DNA from 3 places in the Lysinibacillus sp. JNUCC 51 genome. Region 1 is predicted to be linked to each of the others. Evidence: riboswitches for the same ligand, from Rfam matches in the RefSeq annotation. Region 1 holds a riboswitch; each other region holds the start of a gene.
What was found. A riboswitch is a leader RNA that binds a small molecule or an ion and turns the genes downstream of it on or off. The one in region 1 is predicted to bind cobalamin.
Positions count from the first base shown of each region.

Region 2: it holds a riboswitch for cobalamin, as region 1 does, so the genes downstream of both, JNUCC51_RS21545 ((2Fe-2S) ferredoxin domain-containing protein) here and nikA (nickel ABC transporter substrate-binding protein) in region 1, are expected to answer to the same signal.
Region 3: it holds a riboswitch for cobalamin, as region 1 does, so the genes downstream of both, JNUCC51_RS00720 (hypothetical protein) here and nikA (nickel ABC transporter substrate-binding protein) in region 1, are expected to answer to the same signal.

Region 1 covers NZ_CP065545.1:5,001,630-5,005,909, reverse strand. Annotated here, with positions in the region: gene JNUCC51_RS24210 (M3 family oligoendopeptidase) at 1-609, shown strand, start outside; gene JNUCC51_RS24205 (histidine phosphatase family protein) at 847-1,425, shown strand; cobalamin riboswitch at 1,820-2,011, shown strand; gene nikA (nickel ABC transporter substrate-binding protein) at 2,154-3,773, shown strand; gene nikB (nickel ABC transporter permease) at 3,845-4,280, shown strand, end outside.
Region 2 covers NZ_CP065545.1:4,472,266-4,476,545, forward strand. Annotated here, with positions in the region: gene cbiQ (cobalt ECF transporter T component CbiQ) at 1-259, opposite strand, end outside; gene JNUCC51_RS21535 (energy-coupling factor ABC transporter substrate-binding protein) at 263-535, opposite strand; gene JNUCC51_RS21540 (energy-coupling factor ABC transporter permease) at 538-1,284, opposite strand; cobalamin riboswitch at 1,428-1,611, opposite strand; cobalamin riboswitch at 1,829-2,012, shown strand; gene JNUCC51_RS21545 ((2Fe-2S) ferredoxin domain-containing protein) at 2,151-2,522, shown strand; gene cobJ (precorrin-3B C(17)-methyltransferase) at 2,527-4,197, shown strand; gene JNUCC51_RS21555 (sirohydrochlorin chelatase) at 4,212-4,280, shown strand, end outside.
Region 3 covers NZ_CP065545.1:109,247-113,526, forward strand. Annotated here, with positions in the region: gene JNUCC51_RS00700 (elongation factor G) at 1-327, shown strand, start outside; gene JNUCC51_RS00705 (hypothetical protein) at 879-1,202, opposite strand; gene JNUCC51_RS00710 (hypothetical protein) at 1,309-1,458, opposite strand; gene JNUCC51_RS00715 (hypothetical protein) at 1,605-1,844, opposite strand; gene JNUCC51_RS00720 (hypothetical protein) at 1,881-2,645, opposite strand; cobalamin riboswitch at 2,891-3,074, opposite strand; gene JNUCC51_RS00725 (excalibur calcium-binding domain-containing protein) at 3,513-4,139, shown strand.

The DNA of each region.
Region 1 (4,280 bases):
TCTATTAATGGAGTGAATAAACAATATCCAATGAGCGTTGCTGAAACTGCTTCAACGTTTTCAGAGATGATTATATTAGATGCAGCAATGCAAAAAGCTAAATCTACTAACGAAAAATTATTTTTACTTGATGAGAAATTAAAGCGTAGTGTCATGAATTTCATGAATATTCATTCTAGGTTTTTATTTGAAATGAAATTTTATGAAGAACGTAAAGAAGGAATTGTTTCATCTTCACGCTTAAACGAAATTATGCAAGAAGCAATAGATGAAGGATATGATGGTTCTCTTGATAATCCTTCACTGCATTCATGGATATGGACACCACATTATTATATTACACAATCTCCTTTTTATAATTTTCCATATTCATTCGGATATTTGTTTGCATTGAGTTTATTTGCAAAGGCAAAAGAAAAAGGTAAAGAATTCGAAAGATGTTATTTGAATTTGCTTCGCGATTCAGGGAGTATGTGCACAGAAGATTTAGTGATGAAACATTTAGGTGAAGATATCACTTCGGAAGCATTTTGGATAAAAGGAATTGAATTATGCATTAAAGATGTGGATGAATTTATCAAATTAAGTAGTGAGTGTAACATTATTTAAAGATAACGAAACCTTAATGATAAAGAAAATAAACCACCTTCATTAGTAAGTAGACTTTCCTGGTGGACTTATTGAATATGGTGAAAACATTATCTCGATGGTACTGGTGTTCATAGTATATTAAAGATTAAATTTCGAGATAAATAACGCTGCCTGGTCTGTGAGGTGTAATCAAAAAGAATACGCTATTTTGATCAATCTAACGGCATTTTATTTGTTAAGAAGAGTGGTGATAAAGTGGAATTGATATTTATTCGTCATGGCCAAGGTGAACACACACTAGCTTTTCCAAATAGCTTGCAAGTAAATAATCCTTCATTAACAGCATTAGGAATAAGTCAAGCGAAGTTGTTAAGGAAAAAGTTCACCTTAACGGAAGAAGATATTATATTTATTAGTCCTCTTAAAAGAACGCTGGAAACTGCACTAATTTGGACTTCGCATGTTGATTGTCGTAAGATAGTAAGCCCATTTGTTTCCCCACGAATATTTCCTTTCCACCCAAATGGAAAAACATTGCCTTGTGATAAAATCATTAATTTAGAAACAATCAAAAAGGATTATCCGAATCTAGAAATCGATATGAATGTGCCTCCTGATTTGTGGTCAGATGGTATAAATACTATGCCAGATAGTGATTTCAATAACATTGCACAACAATTTATTGCAAATTTGAAGTTATTGAAAAAAGATAAGATTTTTATAGTTTCACACGATGGTACTATCACTTCATATCGTCAATTGATTTCTGGCCAAACGTTATCCAGAAGGGACTTTCCTGATGAAACAGGATGGTTTCAAATTAATGTTGACTAATAACTATTACATTGTAATGAAAACAGGAGCTATTATTGAGAAATGGCGCAGGGAATAAAGTTTGATAAAAAGGGTCACGGGTTCATTAATTTTCGACCGGGCGAATGTAAATCCATGATACCTAGGTTTTACAGAGTTTATTGGCGTGCAAATCCGATATCTAGGGCTGGAGGGGTTGCAGCGAATTTTAACCGAAACCTCGTGGGTTATAGAAGATTCCCATGAAATTGATAAAGATCTATATTCTGTTTTCATTGAAGAAAGCTGAAGTCAAACAAGGCCAGGTTTAAGCTCCTGGCCTTGTTATGTTAGTCATTATTTATTTTGTGAATTTTATTATATTCAGAAAATAAAATTGACGCGAACATTAGAGCATGTTATGTTTAATACTAATTTCATAGCAATCATTACAAGTTTGAGTGAGATAACTTTCATTCAATTAAAAGGAAAATGGGTGTAAATCCCATGCTGTCCCGCAGCTGTAAATGAGGAGTTTTGTTTCGATTACCACTGAGTGATTACTTGGGAAGGTGAAGCAAAATCATGATTCATGAGCCAGAATGCCTGCTTGTAAAGAGATTCATTGATGATCTACGAAAGATAGGGAGATGGATGGGAGTTTACTCATAGTAAGTTATTCTGTCCTTATTCTTTTGAAATAAGGTTTTTTTTATGCCTTCTTTTAATAAGTAGATTCGTGCACCGCAAACAACGATAGGAGACAGAAAATGAGATTGACTAAGTATTTACTTCCTTTCATGCTTGTTTTGATCTTCAGTTTACTCACTGGCTGTACAAGCACTGATCATGAAAAGGGAGAGACAGCATCGAAACAACAGACAGACGAAAAAATGATAACGATTGGGTGGCCATTAGATGTAGGTCCATTAAATCCCCATACATATTTACCAAATCAAATGACAGCACAAGCAATGGTCTATGAATCATTGGTTGAATATAACGATGACGGAACAATTACGCCGAAACTAGCGGAAAGTTGGGACATCTCAGAGGATAAAACCTCTTATGTTTTCCATTTGAGAAAAGATGTTAAGTATTCTGATGGAACGGCTTTTAATGCAGACAATGTGATTCGTAACTTTAATGCAGTTTTAGCTAATCGTGATATGCATTCTTGGATGGGCATGGTCAATCATATTAAAGACGTTGTGAAAGTGGATGACTTTACAATTCGTTTGCAATTGGATGAACCCTATTACCCTGTATTAAACGAACTTGCCTTCGTAAGACCGTTCCGTTTTTTAGGGGAAAATGGATTCCCTAAAGGTGATACGACACAAGATTCAATCAAAGCACCAATTGGGACAGGCCCATGGGTATTAACAGAATACAAAAAGGATGAATATGCTTTATTTAGTCGAAACGAAAACTACTGGGGTGAAAAACCTCTTGTAGATAAAATAAAAGTAAAAATTATTCCTGATTCAGAATCTATTTCGTTAGCATTTGAAAACGAAGAATTAGATTTAATATATGGTCGTGGCATCATTAGTTTAGATAACTATACGTATTTAAAAGATAGTGGAAAATATAAAACCGCTACGTCTGAACCTTTGTCTACGCGAGCGCTGCTTTTTAATACACAGTCTGGACCATTGGCAGAATTAAAGGTACGTCAAGCGATTCAATATGCAATCAATAAGGAGCAAATGGTTGACAGTATTACACATGGTACAGAAAAAGTTGCCCATACACTATTTTGGGATGCTATACCATATGCCAATATTGATTTAGCTCCAATTTTATATAATCCGAAAAAAGCGCAGCAATTTCTTGATGAAGCGGGATGGACGCTACAAAAGGGTGAAAAAATTCGCTCTAAAGACGGACAACCACTAACATTAGATTTAATCTACATTGCAACAGATGCGATTCAAAAACCAATGGCGGAACTCATGCAAGGTGAACTAGCAAAAATAGGGGTACAGTTGAATTTAGAAGGCGCAGATGTGATGGTGGGTCTTCAAAAATTAATGGATAATCAAGTCGATATTAATTTCTGGCGTACAAATGGACCACCAACAGATCCACATAGCTTTGCTAATGAATCAGCTACACCAAACGCTAATGGTGTCTATGAAGCGAAATTAGGCTTACCAAATGCCAAAGAAATCGATAACAAAATTCATCAATTATTAGTAGGTACAGATGAAAAAGAGAGAGTGCAACTTTATACGGATATTTTAACCATGTTCCATGACCAAGCACTATTCTATCCTATATCTTACGAAACTAATAGCGTGATTTATCAGCCATATATGAAGGATTTTGCTCCACGTGCATCTGAATACGATATTCCATTTGCACAAATGGAGAAAGAAAAATAACTGTAAAAGAGAGAGTATGTCGATAAAAGACAACTCTCTCTTTATCATAGGATTGATTAGGAAGTGACAGCATGTATGAATCGACATGGATGTTTTGTTTAAAAAGAATTTTAACATTACCGTTTGTACTATTGGGTGTATCCATCCTGACCTTTGTATTTATTCGTTTCGTCCCAGTAGAACCTGCTGAGGTCATTCTTAGATTAGCAAGAGTTGCACCAACAGCAGAAGCCATTCAAACTTTACGAGAAGAACTTGGAACAGACAAACCTTTTTTTATTCAATATTTGCTATGGATAAAAGGCGTTTTGCATTTAGATTTTGGTACATCTTTTGTAAGTAAATTACCTGTAGCACATGAGCTATTCGCTAAAATACCCGCAACCATTGAATTAGCAGTTGCTGCATTTGTCTTGATTTTAGGAATAAGTATGCCATTAGGAATAATAAGTGCATTGTATAAGCATTCCATCATCGATAAAGTAATTAGACTATTTACGGTCATGA
Region 2 (4,280 bases), 530 kb from region 1:
GCGCAATAGAAATTAAAATTGATACTAAACTTGATAGTAAAAAAAATCCAGGTAGCAATAGTAATTTTGCATAATACTTTGTAGGAATTTTTGCGCCGATAATGATAAAAGCACTCATCACAATAAATGTAATGAGTGAAATTCGTTCATCTCTCATGATAAGCGACAATAAAAGTAGTCCAAGGGAGAACGTCATTTTTTCTAACGGATGAACAGACGCTAGTTTATTCAAATAAGCATACTTATCAATGAGTAACATCTCTTAACCCTCTTTATGTTTGCCGCGCATTAAGCCGATGAAATAGCCGATAAATCCAGCTCCGATAGCAGCTTGAAGTGCGAATAATAAGCTTTCAATTTCACCACTGGGTGGCTCCCATAAGCTTTCAAACCATGGCTCGTAGCTTGCATCTATTTCACTAATCGCAGCTTCCGCTTCGCCATCAGCACCTCCGAATTCTGCACCTTTTTGAATAAATAGGGGAACGATTGCTAATAACACAACAATTGCTAAAAGCAGTAAGTTTTTTTTCATTTTTAGTGAGCCTCCTTTGCTGAAAAAACACGTAGAGCTTTTAATTCACTGACATTGTATTTTTTCAGGAAGTTCATAACGACCACTGTTAAAATTCCTTCACTAACAGCAAGAGGAATTTGCGTTAATGCAAAAATACCTGCAAACTTTGTGAATGAAGCCATAAAGCCTCCGACCTCAGAAGGGAAGGCAAGTGCTAATTGCACAGAAGTGACAACATATGTACCTAAGTCACCAAGCATTGCTGCTAAAAAGACAGCGATGGAAAATGATAGCCCCATTTTTAGTGAGCCCTTAAATACATAGTAAGCGATAATAGGGCCCATAATGGCCATGGAAAAGGCATTAGCTCCTAAAGTTGTAAGCCCACCATGTGCTAAAAGTAAAGCTTGGAATAATAATACGATTGTCCCGATAACACTCATCGCTAATGGTCCAAAAAGAACTGTTCCAAGCCCAACTCCTGTCGGATGTGAGCAACTTCCCGTTACAGAAGGAATTTTTAAAGCTGATAGCACAAAGGCAAAGGCACCCGATAGACCTAATATCATTTTTGTTTCAGGATTTTCATCGATGGTTTTACGAATAGAACGTAATCCTAAAATAATAAAAGGAATCGATATGACCCACCAAAAAATCGCCCATTCAATTGGCAAAAAGCCCTCCATAATATGCATCGCAAATGCACGATTTGGTACGAATAAAAATGCCAATAAGAAATAACTAAGCTTCCAACCTGAGAATTTCAAAAATCTCTCCTCCTCAATAAATTATTTCGAATTAGCGTGCGAAAATAAAAAAGCACTTCTCCATTTGCGGAAAAATGCATAGCTGAAAAAATGCAAATAAAATTATAATTTGCTAAGCCGCACACCCATCCTCGTAGGTTGAAACGATCACATATTTTTCGGCAGGTCTCCTGGCTTTAGTTCAACGTTTTATAGGCCTTCCCATCCTTTGGACAGTGACATTATCATAAAACTCCCTAGTACAGTGGCGGGACCGCGCCGGACTTGAACCGGCTTCCCTTTTAAGCGAAATGATGAACAATTCGCACCGAAAAAAGATGAAGTTGTGAGATTTCACGACAAAGTGTAACATGATTTTCCATAAATATGCTATACTTTTTATGAAAATATTTTTAATTGAGTTTCTATGTCGAAAATTCGGATAAATCTAAAATGAATATCACATCTTTCTAAAAAAATTAATGAAAATGTCACAAATTTAGAAAGAAATATTGAAATTTTAAAAAAATGAGCTATGATAGAAACAGTTTTCAATTAGATAAATTCATATAAAACATCCATAAGTGCTTGAATATTTTCAAGATAATAGGGAAATCGGTGAAAATCCGATACAGCCCCCGCTACTGTAATAGCTGATGAAATCGCGGATGCCACTAGTGAAAGCTAGGAAGGCGCGAAAGTAAAAGGAAGCTTAAGTCAGGAAACCTGCTTATGTGATGATGCATGCAAACTTTTCGGAGGGAGAAGTTGAAGCGAGAGCGAGTACCTGTAAATATTCGTTTTTATTTGGCTTCTACTAAACCTTTACTCTTCGTCTAGAGTAAAGGTTTTTTTTTTTCCAAAAAGCAAATGAGGGGAGTAAAACTATGACAACTTGGAATTTAGAGGGGATGAAAACACATCTTTTTATTTGTAATGGCAGTAGCTGTATGAAAAAAGATGCTGAGGACATTACACTGGCAATCCGTGATGAAATACAGTTACTAGCGCTTGATAAAGAAATACATACGACAAGGACCCGCTGTAATGGCAGATGTAAGGATGCTTGTGTTGTCATTGCTTATCCTCAAGGGAATTGGTACCGAGTACCGACAATGGAGCATGCGAGAGCGCTCGTACAAGATTTAAATCATGAAGTGTTACATAATGAGCATGTTTTTACATTGCGTGAAGGTTCGTTACAGCGTACAGCGCAAACAACAGCCATAAAAGGCATTGAAAAGGTGAAAGAGGGGTAGCAGAATGGCGCAAAAAGGTAAGATTTTCGTAGTTGGCTTTGGCCCTGGAGACTTTAAACATATTACTACTCGCGCTGTGGAGGCACTACAACAAAGTGATATGATCATAGGCTATAAAACTTATGTAGAACTTATTCAGGATTTAGTTAGTGCAAAGTCAATTATTAGTACTGGTATGACAGAGGAAGTTTCACGTGCACAGGAAGCGGTACGTCAAGCGGAGGCTGGAAGTATCGTATCGGTCATTTCTAGTGGAGATGCCGGGGTTTATGGAATGGCTGGATTAGTGTATGAGGTATTAATCGAGCTAGGCTGGACAGAAGCAACTGGTATCGAGGTAGAAATTGTTCCTGGTATTTCAGCTATTAATTCCTGTGCAAGTTTACTAGGTGCTCCCATTATGCATGACGCTTGTACCATTAGTCTAAGTGATCACTTAACACCTTGGAATTTAATTGCAAAACGAGTGGAAGCGGCAGCTATGGCGGATTTTGTTATTGCTCTTTATAACCCGAAGAGTGGGCGTCGTACGAGACAAATCGTTGAGGCACAACGAATTTTATTAGAATATCGTTCACCAGATACGCCGGTTGGACTTGTGAAAAGCGCGTATCGTGACCGTCAGGAAATTACGATGACTACTTTAGCAGAAATGCTTGAACACGATATTGGCATGTTAACGACAGTTATTATCGGGAATTCAACAACATTCTTCTACGACAATAAAATGATTACCCCACGTGGTTATCAGCGTAAATATACACTTGGTGAAGAAAAACAACCGTTACGACCACATCAACGACTTAAGGAAGAAAATGAACCATGGGCAATGAATCAAGAAACAGGAGCAGCGAGTAATGATTTTGCGACAGATCCTAATGCCAATCGAATTAAGCCCAGTTTAGCCATCAGACCACAATCAAAGCCTAAGAAATCATCACTGGAAATGGCGACAGCTGCACTTGCTATGGTGAAGGGAACAAGCGCGGTGAAAGTTACACCTAAGCGTGTTCAACAAAAAATCGAATCCATTTTTGAATTAGCGGTTAGTCCTGGGGTAGCCAATAAGTTCTTTACTCCTCAACAAATGATGACGTTAGCTGAGGTAGTTGGCGAGGAAGGGACGATGGAGTATACACCAGACCATCAGATTCATTTGAAAATTCCTACGTCTGATCCTGAAGAGGCTACAGCAAAGCTTCGTGAAGTTGGCTTTTTACTAGCACCACTTGGTGATGTGTTATCGTTAAAAGCTTGTGACTTCTGTTATGGAGAAAAGTACGATTCGATTCCGTATGCAGAAGAGATTCAAGCAAAGCTTGGTGGGATGTCGTTACCGAAAACATTAAATATTGGCTTTAACGGCTGCGGTATGGCGTGTTATCGAGCAGTATTCGATGATATTGGAATTGTTTATCGTAAAAGTAAATTTGATGTTTTTATTGGTGCTAAGCCGGTTGGTCGTACAGCACATGCTGCCCAGCCAGTTGTGGAGGGGTTAGAGCCTGAACAGCTCATACCACTTATCACTGACATTATCGAAGAATATAAAGCAAATGCGCATCCAAATGAACGTTTGTTTAAATACTTCAAGCGTGTGAAAAAGATTCTACATTTCACGTATCAGGATATGTCTTCAAAAATAAAAGTAGAGCCAGCTCCATGCGGCGACTAGTGAGGAGTAATGAGATGAAAGCAATTTTATTTGTCGGCCACGGGAGCCGTTTAGAAGCAGGGAATGAAGAGGTACGTAAGTTT
Region 3 (4,280 bases), 230 kb from region 1:
ATGATGACTGATATTCAACAAGCCGCTGGCACATTTGACGCACCAACCTTAACTGAAAATGATGCGATTTTAACTGGTCGAGCACCCGTCGCAACATTTATGAGCTACAGTACAACCTTTGCCGCCTACACCAATGGAAAGGGCGTACTTTCTCTACAATTTGATGGCTATGATGTATGTCACAATTCAGAAGACATTATTGCACAAATTGGCTACGACAAGAATGCCGATCCTGAATATACATCCACTAGTATTTTTTGTGCAAAAGGTAAGGGCTACTCCGTTCCATGGCAGGAAGCGCAAGCTGCGATGCATTGTATTGACTAAATTCATAAAAACAGGACATGATTTTTCTCATTGTCCTGTTTTTATGTTTCGTGCGGATTTACTATACTTTTATGGGTAACTACTAGCTTTGCGCGAGTATTCCAGTCTACTTCCGCGAGTATTCGCTCTGCTTCCGCGAGTATTCCACTCCCTTCCGCGAGTATTACACTCCCTTCCGCGAGTATTCCACTCCCTTCCGCGAGTATTCCACTCCCTTCCGCGAGTATTCGCTATGCTTCCGCGAGTATTCCAGTCTACTTCCGCGAGTATTACACTCTCTTCCGCGTAAGTATTCTACTCTCTTCCGCGAGTATTACACTCTCTTCCGCGAGTATTCCACCCCCTTCCGCGAGTATTCGCTCTGCTTCCGCGCGAGTATTCCACTCCCTTCCGCGAGTATTCCACTCCCTTCCGCGAGTATTCGCTCTGCTTCCGCGAGTATTCCAGTCTACTTCCGCGAGTATTCGCTCTGCTTCCGCGAGTATTCCACTCCCTTCCGCGAGTATTCCACTCCCTTCCGCGAGTATTCCACTCCCTTCCGCGAGTATTCGCTATGCTTCCGCGAGTATTCCGCTCTGCTTCCGCGAGTATTCCACTCTCTTCCGCGAGTATTCCACTCTCTTCCGCGAGTATTCTACTCTTTTCCGCGAGTATTCTACTCTTTTCCGCGAGTATTCCACCCTCTTCCGCGAGTATTCGCTATGCTTCCGCGAGTATTCCACTCTCTTCCGCGAGTATTCCACTCCCTTCCGCGAGTATTCGCTCTGCTTCCGCGAGTATTCCAGTCTACTTCCGCGAGTATTCCAGTCTACTTCCGCGAGTATTACACTCTCTTCCGCGTAAGTATTCCACTCTCTTCCGCGTAAGTATTCCACTCTCTTCCGCGTAAGTATTCCACTCTCTTCCGCGAGTATTCCACTCTCTTCCGCGAGTATTCCACTCCCTTCCGCGAGTATTCGCTATGCTTCCGCGAGTATTCCGCTATGCTTCCGCGAGTATTCCGCTATGCTTCCGCAAGTATTCTACTCTCTTCCGCGAGTATTTCACCCTCTTCCGCGAGTATTCGCTCTGCTTCCGCGAGTATTCCACTCTCTTCCGCGAGTATTCAACCCTCTTCCGCGAGTATTCCACTCCCTTCCGCGAGTATTCCAGTCTACTTCCGCGAGTATTCCACCCTCTTCCGCGAGTATTCCACTCTCTTCCGCGAGTATTCCACTCTCTTCCGCGAGTATTCCACTCTCTTCCGCGAGTATTCCACTCTCTTCCGCGAGTATTCGCTATGCTTCCGCGAGTATTCCGCTCTGCTTCCGCGAGTATTCTACCCTCTTCCGCGAGTATTCCACCCTCTTCCGCGAGTATTCCACTCTCTTCCGCGAGTATTCCACCCTCTTCCGCGAGTATTCCACTCTCTTCCGCGAGTATTCCACCCTCTTCCGCGAGTATTCCAGTCTACTTCCGCGAGTATTCGCTCTGCTTCCGCGCGAGTATTCCACCCTCTTCCGCGAGTATCCTTCCATACGCGGGTTTCGATCTTCACCTAGCGCGAATTTATTTCACAATGCTTGTACAGCTTTCTGTGCCTGTTTGAACATACGATATGGAGACTCCACAACAACGTAACTATGAGAATTAGAAAAATCAATTAAAACCTTGCCAGGTCTACTTTTCAAAAGTTGTAAATTATCAATCGATCTTAGCAGTAGCTCATGACCGTTACCTCGTGGGTGCCAGTTTAAATGATAATCATTTAGTTCCTTCACAGCTTCTAAAAATAATTGATACTCTCGCTCTACAAAATTAATCAGCTCTTTGTTTTTATGAGCTACCTGTGATAGATCCTCTATATATGTTTCATAAAAGCGCATTACTATCGAGCACAGTAAATCATTGACCCGAGCAGCACTTAATATTGGCTTAGGAGCTTGAGAGAGTCGCTCTAAATTCGGTTTTGCACGAGTCGAATCAATGCGTGTAATTAAATGATAATGCTCACCATTCACCTCATACACAATTGGATTTGTTGGCATATAGATCATAAAACTATTTGTTTTTGTTTTAAGTTGATCTGTTATATTTGCCTTTGCAAAAAGATGCCCATTAATATTTTTATTTTGAATCCAAATAATATCTTTGTTATATAAAATTTGCTCAAATAATCGTTCATTACTAATAAGATTGCTAGCTATTAATTGATCAACAAGTGATTCTATAACCATTCTTGTTGTAGCTTTCTTAGTAACTTCAGTGCGTGGCTGCTTACAAATTTTCATATCTAAATATTGCGTTTGCTGTGCTGTACATCCATTAATATTTGTCATACGTGCATCCTCTTTTCGTACATATTTTCAAAACGGAAGTCATCAGTAAAAAAAGGATTTCCCATCAACCGAGGAAATCCTTCATTCTATCTTTTTCGTTCATCATATACTGTCAAACGGTGCCCAAATACGAAAGAATTAGCTCAACCGCAAATTCCTTCTCTTATCTTGGGCGTTTGACGTACAGCGACGAACAGAACATTCTGTTTTGTCAACATGCCACCTCCTATTCCTCGTAGGGTTATGGTGTGTACTCATAATAGGCAGGTATCCTGACTTATGGTCATCGCTACTTTTCGCCTTCCCGTCGTTAAACAGTGGTCTATGAAAAGTCGCTCACATTTACAGTTGCGGGACAGTGTCGGATTTGCACCGACTTCCCTTTTAAGTAAATTGCACGCAATTTACACCTATTACTCTACGCTATTCAGTTGTCATAGGAATCAATAGTTCTACACATTCCTATTAAATTAGCCATTTTATAGATGTCGGAAATTATAGAGTAAATATTCCTTTCAGACTATCAAACTAAATTGTAATGTGTATTATACCTACTGTCAAGAAACTGGAAAAGAAAAAGGTAAATTATCCCACTAATTAATAAATCAATTTTAATAATCACCTAAAACCTATTCAGTTTTTTCTGTTTTTCTTCATTAATTTCATCATCAGTTAAGATTACCTCTATATGAAATTTGTCTCAATTAAGAGAAATCCTTCATTATTTTTTTTGATAATTATCGTTTTCTTAGGTATAAAAGGATAATAAAAAGAGACACTATTAACCTTAATAGGAAAATTCTTATAGAATATTATATTTAATTTGGTATACTTACTTTGTAACTATTTTCTAGGAGGTATAAGGTAATGCATAGTAGATTTTGGACCATTTTCTTTTTAATCATCTTCTTTCCAATAGGCTTATTTTTAATGTGGAAGTATGGTCATTTCACTAAACAAATACGGGTCATCATAACGTTATTTTTCTTAATTATAATTTTACTCGCATCTTGTTTTAACGGTACAAATAATGCTCAAAAGGAAGAATTGCTAAAAAAGGAACAGCAACTAAAAGACAAAGAAAAACACTTAGTTAAGCTAGAGAAGGAACTAAAGATAAGAGAACAAGATATAGATAAGAAAATAGAAGATTATGAGAAAAATATCGAAGAACAGAATAAAAAATTAGAAGAACAAGAAAATGAACGTAAAAAACAAGAAGAGCTAAAGAGACAAGAAGAATTACAAAAACAAGAGGAAATAAGAAAGCAAGAAGAACAGAATAAGATTGAAGAGCAAAAGAGACTTGATGAAACTCAAAAACAAGAAGCTACTCAACAGACAACTACTACAACAACCGCACCTCAACAAAGTGTAAGTTTCAGAAATTGTAAAGAAGCTAAGGCAGCAGGCTATTCAAACATTCGAAGAGGAGAACCTGGCTACTCATCTAGACTGGATAGAGATGGTGATGGATTAGCTTGTGACAAATAATAATTAAAGAAAGTCACTCACTATTTTATGTGGGTGACTTTTTAAATACTTTATATTTTATTAGATACTTTCTTCAAGAAATACCCATTGAGAAGTAAATGCATTTGCTTTGTTTCGATTCATAAATGCTATTTCTTTTTA